Regions from separate parts of the Pseudoalteromonas sp. K222D genome, predicted to be linked through region 1. Evidence: predicted binding sites of a transcription regulator. Region 1 holds the regulator's gene; each other region holds the start of a gene.

Region 1 (3,257 bases):
TTCCTGCGCCCCGCTCATACGGCCATGTGGAATTGCTATTCCTCGGCCAATACCGGTACTGCCTAGCTTTTCTCTTGCCAATAAAGCAGTGAGAATATCTTGCTGGGGTAAATACGGCATTTTTTTATGCGCGAGTTCACTGATGAATTCTAAAATTCTTTTTTTACTATTAAAAAGGACCACAGCTTTGCTGCAGTCCTGGCATATAAGTGAGCTTAATTTCATAGTGTTAGTGTCGAGCAAACTTCTCTTTGTGTTTAATTACTTGACGATCGAGTTTGTCAATCAACGAGTCAATGGCAGCGTACATATCTTGGTGTTCGGTCGATGCAAATAGCTCAGCGCCACTTACAAAAATTGTTGCTTCAGCTTTTTGACTTAATTTTTCTACATCGAGAATAACATGCACATTAGTTATGTGATCTGAGTGTCTTTGCAGCTTTGCAAATTTATTATTTACATAGTCTCTTAATGAGTCTGTAATGTCTACATGACGACCAGTTAAGTTTAGTTGCATCAGCATTTTCCTCTTTGTTGTACGTCTTAAATCAAGCTTTTACGTTGATTCGACGGGGGAATAGCCAGAGATTCGCGATATTTTGCAATTGTCCGTCTAGCTACTTTAATTCCTTGCTCAGCCAATATATCTGCAATCTTGCTATCACTCAATGGTTTGGCTAAGTTTTCTGCAGCTATCAACTTTTTAATCAAGGCACGTATAGCAGTTGATGAACATTCGCCACCATTTTCGGTGCTTACATGGCTTGAAAAAAAGTACTTAAGCTCAAAAATGCCACGTGGAGTGTGCATGAATTTTTGTGTAGTGACCCGTGAAATAGTCGACTCGTGCATTTCAACTATTTCGGCAACATCGTTTAAAACCATAGGTTTCATGGCTTCTGGGCCATGTTCAAAAAACGCTTGTTGTTGCTTAACAATACAATTAGTTACTTTTAGGAGTGTTTCGTTTCTACTTTCTAGGCTTTTAATAAACCATTTAGCTTCTTGTAAGTGCGAGCGAATAAATTGGCTGTCACCACTGGACTTTACCGTACGAGACATAGCAGCATATTGGCTGTTAACACGTATTTTTGGCATGCTATCTGGGTTTAGCTCTACCACCCAGCGGCCTTTTATTTTTTTAACAGATACGTCAGGTATAACGTATTCAGATTCTTCTCTGACAATAGTATCCGCAGGCTTAGGATTAAGCGTATGAATAAGTGTCATTATTTCTTTAAGCTCTTCTTCTTTGAGCTTAGTTTTTTTCATTAACGTACGATAGTCGCGAGCAGCGAGTAAATCGATATGATCAGTTAACACCATTTTTGTTTCGTTAATATAAGGGGTGTCTTTATCAAATTGGTTTAATTGAATACATAAGCATTCTTGTAAGCTGCGAGCTGCAATACCAACAGGATCAAATAATTGAATGCGCTTTAGCACTGCTTCTATTTCATCTAGTTCTACTTCGTGTTCGTCATCACTTTCTTGATTAAAGCTTGCTAAAAGGTCTTCGCAACTGATAGTTAAAATACCAGAGTCATCTACGGCTTCAACAATAGCTATGGCAATAGCTTCGTCTATAGGACTAAAAGGAGTGAGCTGTAATTGCCACATTAAGTACTCATGCAGAGTTTCGGCTGATGCACCTTGATAAATAGATTCATCTTCAGGCATTGGCCCCGATGAAGAGGCAGGCGCTGCGCTCATATATTCATCCCATGATACATCCATGGCCATATCGTCGCTTATGGTGTCTTTGTTTAGTGCTTCACCGCTATCTTGCTCATACTCGCTCGGGGTGTCATCGGCAGAGGCACTAACAGTAATATCATCTGCTTTTTGCTCGTTTTTACCAGCTGATTCTTCCGTGTAATCTTGCTCATCAACTTCTAGTAGCGGGTTGCTATCAAGTGCTTCTTGTATTTCTTGCTGGAGATCCAAGGTACTAAGCTGCAATAAGCGAATAGCCTGTTGCAGTTGCGGAGTCATTGTAAGTTGCTGGCCCATGCGCAGCTGTAATGATTGCCTCATTTATCTCTAACAATCCTTATAAATTGATATGATTAATCTTAGCAGATGCTTATAGTAATAACATAAATATTACAGTTTGAACTGCTCGCCTAAATAAACATCACGTACTGTTTTATCGTTTAATACAAATTCAGGAGTACCAGATGCAATTAGCTCACCATGAGAAACAATGTAGGCTTTTTCGCAAACATCAAGGGTTTCCCTTACATTGTGGTCGGTAATTAGCACGCCAATACCACGGTTTTTAAGGTGTTCTATAATTTTTTTAATATCGAGTACTGAAATAGGATCCACGCCAGCAAAGGGCTCATCAAGTAATATAAATTTAGGATCTGCAGCTAAAGCACGTGCTATTTCTACGCGGCGGCGTTCACCACCAGATAACGCCATGCCTAAGCTGTCGCGAATATGTTGCAGGCTAAATTCGTCCAGCAAGCTATTTAGGGTTTCTTCTCTGGCTTGTTTGTTTAGTTGCTTACGCGTTTCTAAAATAGCCATTAAATTTTGATACACAGTGAGCTTTCTAAAAATAGACGATTCTTGTGGTAAATAACCAATACCTAAACGAGCACGGCTGTGCATAGGAAGTAGGGTAATATCGTTATCATCAATTAATATTTTGCCTTTGTCACTAGGAACTAAGCCTACAATCATGTAAAAGGTTGTGGTTTTACCAGCACCATTTGGACCAAGTAAACCAACAATGCTCCCTGCTTTTACTTCAAGGCCTACATTTTTAACAACTTCACGGCCTTTATAGCTTTTTGCTAATAGCTCTGCTTTTAATGTACTCATGGCTGACCTTTATTGAGTTTTTGTTCTTTTTTTACGTCTATAGGCACTAAAATAGTGTGCACCCGATCAGTTGAGTTTTCATCTTTTTCAGCACTTATAAGCTGTTGCTCTATATCGTAGGTGATACTTTTAGCCGTAATTTTTTGCCCAGCTTGAGAAATGTTTGCATCTCCTACTAGGGTTAAAAAACGTTTCGCTACATCGTAACGTACTTCGTTAGCGCTGGCGCTCATGACAGTGCCATCTGCTTGCTTTTCTTCAAAATATGCAGGGCTGCCTGTGGCAATTAATAGTTGTTTATTATCGCCAAGTTCGTCGCGCTTATGTACTTCTAAACGATCGGCGGTGATACGACGATTACCGTGGATAATCTCTACGTTTTTTTCAAAAATACCAACATTTTCTTTTAGTTGACCTTCTTGTCG
Region 2 (3,257 bases), on a different contig from region 1:
TCGCCGCCAAGTTTAACTACTTTACCGTTTTTTATAACTAAAGTAGAGAATTGCTGAACTTCACCTTTGTACAAAGGTGTGTAGCCGTTGGCGTTGTAAATAACTTTAGTTTGTGCAACCGCAAGGCTTGAGCCTGCGCAAAGGCAAGCGAGTAGCAAAGGTTTGATTATTTTTTTGAGTGGCATAGTGAGCTTATTTTTATTGTTAATGGCTTTAACATAACAAACTCACTTTTATAATACCAACCACTTGAGGTGGTTGGATTGTTATTTGTGCAGAGTAAGCCAGTTAATTTATTGGTAAATTAATTACTGACTTGCATAAAGTGTAAATTCGCTTAAAGAAAGGTGGCCGTCTTTGTCTTTATCGTAACTTGCAAAACGAGACCATAGAGCAGGGTCACTGGCTGTTTCTGCTCGGCTTAATAAGCCGTTTTGGTTACGATCAAATTTTTCAAATTGCTTGGCAATGTTATTGCTGCTGGCAAAGCTTGGTGTGCTACAAACACTAAGCGCAACGAGCGCTATATAGCTTATATTTTTCATAAATTACTCAGTAGAGGTTATTCGTAAGATAATTTTTAAATTCAACCAATGAAATTTTATTATCTTGGTTTTTATCCCATTTGCTAAAGTTGTTTAGTAAGTGCGGTTGAGCCTCAAGCTCATGGTGAATTAAATAGCCGCTTTTATCTATATCAAGGTGATCAAAACGTTGCTTTACATCAAGTGCTAATGAATTAAAGCTTAGTAATAATAAGCAACTAACTAAACAAGCGCGTATCTTCATGGTGCTCCTTCGCAAAGCTCATTTTAATGTCATTCGTAATAAAATAAAGTACTTGCCATAATTTAACGCCCAACATTAAATCCATTTACACACTCCCTCAGGGGTTATAGCAAATACTTTTAGTTAATTTTACAAGGCTAAACTTGAATTTAAACTTAAGGCTTAAACGCCTCAAACTCTTTTTTAGAGATCATTTCATCGTTATTTACATCTAAATCAGAAAACTGTTTCATTACATCTTTATCTTTTTTTGCTTCGGTAATAGAAATTTTTCCATCCATATTTTTATCTAAAAAAGCAAAACGAGCATTAAACGATGAAGCCAGGGCAGTAGCACTAATAACTAAAAACAGTAACGAAAATGCGGCTATAAGTTGTTTCATAAAAAACTCCTTTGGTTACTAGGTTAGTTACTTAATAAACTGTTTAAACTCATCTAGCGACAATTGACCATTTTGATCAGTATCAATTTGTGAAAAGTTTTCATGAAGTACGGCGTCCTCACCAGCTTCAGCTTCGCTGAGAGTACCGTTACTGTCTTTATCAAGTTCATTAAAAGTAGCTTGTACATCCATTGCCAGCGCGTTAGCGCTCAAAAAGCCTAGCGCAACGATTGGCATAATAATTAAAAAGCGATTACTCATGATCATTTCCTTATAAGATAAACTTAGATTAACTATTACAAAAACGATGCCAATTATTTTTACCTTTTAAATTCAGTTGCTTATGGTTTTTGGTGTTATAGGTTAAGCAAGTTTTACAGGTATCTGTGTGTTTTTTGCAACGAAATTTGGCTTATAAGTAAAGAAGCAATATAAATCAAGTAGTTGAGTTGTTGCTGTTTGGCAACAGGCGGCTTTACAGTACGAATAACAGATATGTGAACTACCCATCGACGCCGCTTCGCGTCGATCAATGGGTTTTCTCGGAAAATTTCGATAAATTGATTCAGCTAGTGTATAACTTAAACGCTTAATAATAGGCTGTTTAAAGTTACTAAAGGATGGATGCAATGCCAGCAGCGATGGCTGAAAAATACAAAGCAATACTTAATTGGCGCCCTAATTTAATTAGCCAGTTTGTAATGAGTATGCTGCTGTCGTTATTACCCTTATCGTTAGTGGTTATTGTATTTTTAAATGCGCTTAATAAGCAGTTAGCTGTAACTCAGCAAATTGTTAGTAATAACTACCAAGTAACTAAATCGTTTAATATTTTAAAACAAGAGCTCAATAGTTTAGAGCGCGCTACTCGGCAAAATTGGGTACTAAAAAGTGAGTCACTCGATACGCTCATAGTTGATAAGTGGCAAGCATCGCTACAAAGTATTGAAGATCTTACACGTATAGCGCCCAGTAAAAGTCACACCGCACAATGGCAGCGTTTAATGAATACTCTGCAACTAGCACACACTCAACTTGTTGAACAAAAACAACAGCAGGTAGCCTTGTTTTTGCCTATTAGCGATTTACTCGCCGAACTTACCTTATGGTTACGCGATAAAAGCGAAACCCAAATTACTAATAATCAAAAAGAAATAGCGCAGTTACAAACTTCATTTATTAACTGGCTGGTGGCGCTAATTCCGCTAACACTCTTAGTAGGAGGCGGTTTTTTGTGGCGTATAAGTGGCCGCTTAAAAAGCCTGACTAAAATTATTGGTAAATTAGGGCAAGGTGACTGGCAACAAAAAATAGCCGTGCAAGGCTCAGCAGAGCTAGTTGAATTAGGTAATAAATTACAATGGGTGCAAGCTCAGTTACATATACTTGAGCAGCAAAAAGACACCTTTTTACGCCACGTTACCCACGAACTTAAAACACCTCTAGCCTCAATGGTCGAGGGCACCGACCTACTCAGCGATGAAATAGTTGGCCCTATAACTAAAGAGCAACGCGCTGTACTTGAGCTTATTAGCCAGTCTATGGTGCGCCTTCGTACTATGATTGACAGCCTACTTAGTTATAATGCGATTCGTACTAGTAAAGACAGCGTAAGTGAGGTTGAGTTTAATCATTTAATTAATAAAATTAATAGTCATTTTGAGCACCGCCTAACAGCCCGAGAGCAAACCCTTATTTGGCATAACAACTTACCTAATAAGGCGCTTGCGTTACCTGGGGAGTTAATTGAAATGATTTTAGTGCAATTAATTTCTAATGGCTTAAAGTTTTCACAACACGGGCAGGCAGTATCTATAGCGTTAACCTTTGAGCACAGTAAGCTAAAAATGGCGATAAGCGACGAGGGATGCGGAATTAAAGAGCACGAAAAAGCACATGTTTTTAGCGCATTTTATCAAGGTAAGCATAGCAAAAATGTTACGCTACAAGGCAGTGGCTTAGGCTTAACTATTGTTAAAGAGTCAGTAGAGCAATTAAACGGACAATTATTAATAGAGCAAAATGAACCCCAAGGTTGTCGATTTTTAATTACGCTTCCCATAATAACAAATCAAGGAGTTAACT
Region 3 (3,257 bases), on a different contig from region 1:
GAAAAGCTCACCACGAATTGGATCATAAATAACGGCCTGGTCTAAACGACCTTTTACTTTAAGTGCGATAGAAACCGCAAAATGAGGAATACCCTTGATGAAGTTAGTTGTGCCATCAAGCGGGTCAACAATCCATTGGTAATCTGCATCCTTACCTTTATGCTCGCCTAATTCTTCACCAACAATGCAGTGTTCAGGGTAAGAGCGTAAAATGGTGTCGCGAATTATAGCTTCTGCTTCTTTATCAATATTAGTCACTAAATCGTTAGTGCCTTTTTGTTGAACTTCAACTTTTGATAAATCTTCACTTGCACGAAGTATAATTTTGCCTGCGTTACGCGCAGCGCGAACCGCAATGTTTAACATTGGATGCATGGTATTACCTTTGGGTTGTAAAAGAACGTTTATATATTTTAGCTGGCGTATTTTAGCGACTTTTGCCATAAAGTAAACAACAAAGCCTAAATACTTTTGTTTGTTTTTTGTACTTGCTTGATGTGCAGGGCGTTTTATACAAATTCAACGTTGATGAATCTGCAAAGCGTTTTTTAATGTGTTCTAGTGCTTTAAAAATGTAGCATGTTTTTTACTCTTTAACCTAGGCCCAAGTTATAAAGCTATGAACATGCTTTTATAGGCAGTTCATCACATTGGAGTACCACTTTTACCACCAAGTTGGGTTTTTAATTGGTTTGCAAAGCTAATAAATTTTTCTTTAATGGTGCGCTTAATTTTTATTTCTACCGAGCCCATAATAGCCTTTCCCTCAATATGGATGGTCGGCCCTTGATGCTTGTTAAGTGCCACTGTTTTATTTTCAACACTACTAATAATGCTAAACATTTTTGATACTACATTGACGTGTTCTGGTACGTATATTTCATCACTGCCAAAAATACAGTTAACATGAATCGTTACCTCTTGGTGGGTAAAAACAGCATCAGTAAAATCAAGTACTACCGAGCCCATAAAGTTAGTTAGGTAAATGTTTTTAGGCACAACCCATTGGCCGCTTCTTTCATTGGAGCCTAAAATACTGCGTAATGTAAAGTCACTCTGGCTAGACTGTTGAGCGCTGTAATTGGGTGAAAATTGTGAATGCTTTTGGGCATTATATTGCTGATCAGTATTAAGGGTTAAATCCTCAACTAAGCTAGCAAGGACTTCATTATTACTTGTAGCCATTGCCTCATCTAAACGCCTTTCAAATGCTTCAACAGAAATAACTCCGTGGCTGTAATTATAAATTAATTGATCAATCACTTCTTCGCGCACTTGCTCTAGGGGGCGGTCTGTTATTTTTACGCTCATTAGGGTATTCCTTTTATTTTACTATTGTCACTATATAAGCAAAGCATATACCAAAAATATTATTGTTATTAATCAGTTTGTTATGTTTTTAGCCTATTTGTGACTTCGTTATATTAACGATCCATTAACCAAAATGGTAATTATCTAGTTATTTTCACTACTGAGAACTTTTTACCGATAAGTCGGTAAAAAAGTGATGCATACAAAGTGAAGTTATTTTACATGCCGCCTTAACTCTTTGATTCTAATTGCTTATTAAAGTTGGCCTAAAGCTGGCATTAGTTAAAGTGTCTTTAATCAAAAGGAGAAAGATTATGAAAACATTTAACAAATCTATCATTGCGGCGTTAGTTTTAGGTACTACGGCTATGGGTGCTCAAGCGAGCAGCTGGGAAAATGAAAGTAAAGATGCTTGGATTGATGGTAAGGCTGAAACAGTGCTTCTTATGAACACTAATCTCAATAACTTTGACATCAACACTGATGTAAAAAATGGCAAAGTTATACTAACAGGTAAAGTTAATAGCGAACTCGACAAAGAGCTAGCAGAAGAACTTGTACTGAGTTTAGATGGCGTAACCAATGTTGATAACCAGCTTACTGTTGTGAAAAGCATGAACAGTAAAAGCCATGACAACATGAAAGATGATGATGGTAGCGGCTTAACCGACGCTAAAATTACCACAGTCATCACAACGCGTTATTTATTTAACTCTGAAGTAGGTGGTACAAACATTGATGTAGATACTGACAAAGGTGTAGTTACTCTTACCGGTACAGTGAACTCAGATGCTGAAAAACAGCTTGCAGTAAAAATTGCTAAAAATGCTGAAGATGTTCGCGACGTAGTAGATAAATTAACGATAGTTGCAAAGTAATATAGTATTTATAAAACCCAGCTTTGCTGGGTTTTTGCTTATAATTTTTTGTTTATAAATAAGGAAGTATTTATGGATATTATACGTATTATTTTTTCAATCTTACTGCCACCACTGGGAGTATTTTTACAGGTGGGTTTAGGCTTACATTTTTGGATAAATATTTTACTCACGTTGTTTGGTTACTTCCCTGGAGTAATACATGCAATCTACATTATCGCAAAAAAATAATTCATTTCTGTTTGTCGCGTAATATAAGCTGTAAGTTGCTTGTTTAAAGCTTAATTTTTAAATTACGCGATATACAGCCTTCCATTTCATTTTTACTTAGCTGCCAGTATTAACCCTAAATTCTGCAAATTTTAATATTACACCCATAAAAAGATTACTATTTAAGCAGTTAGACCATTGATTGTTAAAATAAAGACTTTTGCTAGTGACAAGCCCCTAAAAACTTTTTATACTGCACCCCGCTTTAGTCGCTATGTGGCTAAACGCTTCTTAAAAAATTAACTGTTTACAGTTATACAAAAAGTTGGCCCCTTAGCTCAGTTGGTTAGAGCACACGACTCATAATCGTTAGGTCCCCAGTTCGAGTCTGGGAGGGGCCACCACTTTTAAATATACCCACTAAAAATCATTCCAATCATTAACTAATGAATAGCTCTATGTTGTGTTAATTACACTTTAAGTATATTTGTGACTGTCTCATTATAAAATAATAAATAGAATTGTTTTACGGCAATAAAAAAACCCTAATTAGGGTTTTTTTACAGAGTACTTATTAACGCTTTTAAGCTAATACCTATATTATTAATAACATGATCATTCTGGCTTATTAAGTAGCTAATTAATCCCGTTAGAAATAACCTGTAGGTCACTATATAAAATGACCTTGGTTAGTGATTAAGCTATTTTTTGCTGCTAGAACTGTTCACTAATTTAATGAAACGGCTAAAATAAATTAATTTTTGCGGTAGATCTCATGTTCGATATCGTAAATATTAACGCTTAAGCTGTCTGATGCTCTGCAATAGGTTTTTAAACACTCAAGTAGTTGCTCACTTA

The links. Region 1 encodes sigma-54, which starts transcription at its own class of promoters, with help from an activator protein. Its sites were predicted from a motif close to GTTGGCACGNNNNTNGNNT; they were not measured.
Region 2: the regulator sigma-54 is predicted to act here: its motif matches at 1,469-1,487, upstream of J5X91_RS17440 (EF-hand domain-containing protein).
Region 3: the regulator sigma-54 is predicted to act here: its motif matches at 1,572-1,590, upstream of J5X91_RS13845 (BON domain-containing protein).

The regions. Positions count from the first base shown of each region.
Region 1 covers NZ_JAGGDL010000004.1:83,689-86,945, reverse strand. Annotated here, with positions in the region: gene ptsN (PTS IIA-like nitrogen regulatory protein PtsN) at 1-225, opposite strand, end outside; gene hpf (ribosome hibernation promoting factor) at 230-517, opposite strand; gene J5X91_RS03880 (RNA polymerase factor sigma-54) at 544-2,037, opposite strand; gene lptB (LPS export ABC transporter ATP-binding protein) at 2,107-2,832, opposite strand; gene lptA (lipopolysaccharide transport periplasmic protein LptA) at 2,829-3,257, opposite strand, start outside.
Region 2 covers NZ_JAGGDL010000063.1:3,669-6,925, forward strand. Annotated here, with positions in the region: gene J5X91_RS17420 (amidohydrolase) at 1-185, opposite strand, end outside; gene J5X91_RS17425 (EF-hand domain-containing protein) at 309-545, opposite strand; gene J5X91_RS17430 (EF-hand domain-containing protein) at 553-789, opposite strand; gene J5X91_RS17435 (hypothetical protein) at 945-1,172, opposite strand; gene J5X91_RS17440 (EF-hand domain-containing protein) at 1,200-1,433, opposite strand; gene J5X91_RS17445 (HAMP domain-containing sensor histidine kinase) at 1,802-3,257, shown strand, end outside.
Region 3 covers NZ_JAGGDL010000031.1:713-3,969, forward strand. Annotated here, with positions in the region: gene suhB (inositol-1-monophosphatase) at 1-375, opposite strand, end outside; gene J5X91_RS13840 (LiaF domain-containing protein) at 646-1,311, opposite strand; gene J5X91_RS13845 (BON domain-containing protein) at 1,626-2,189, shown strand; gene J5X91_RS13850 (YqaE/Pmp3 family membrane protein) at 2,262-2,420, shown strand; tRNA gene J5X91_RS13855 (tRNA-Ile) at 2,727-2,803, shown strand; gene J5X91_RS13860 (5-carboxymethyl-2-hydroxymuconate Delta-isomerase) at 3,154-3,257, opposite strand, start outside.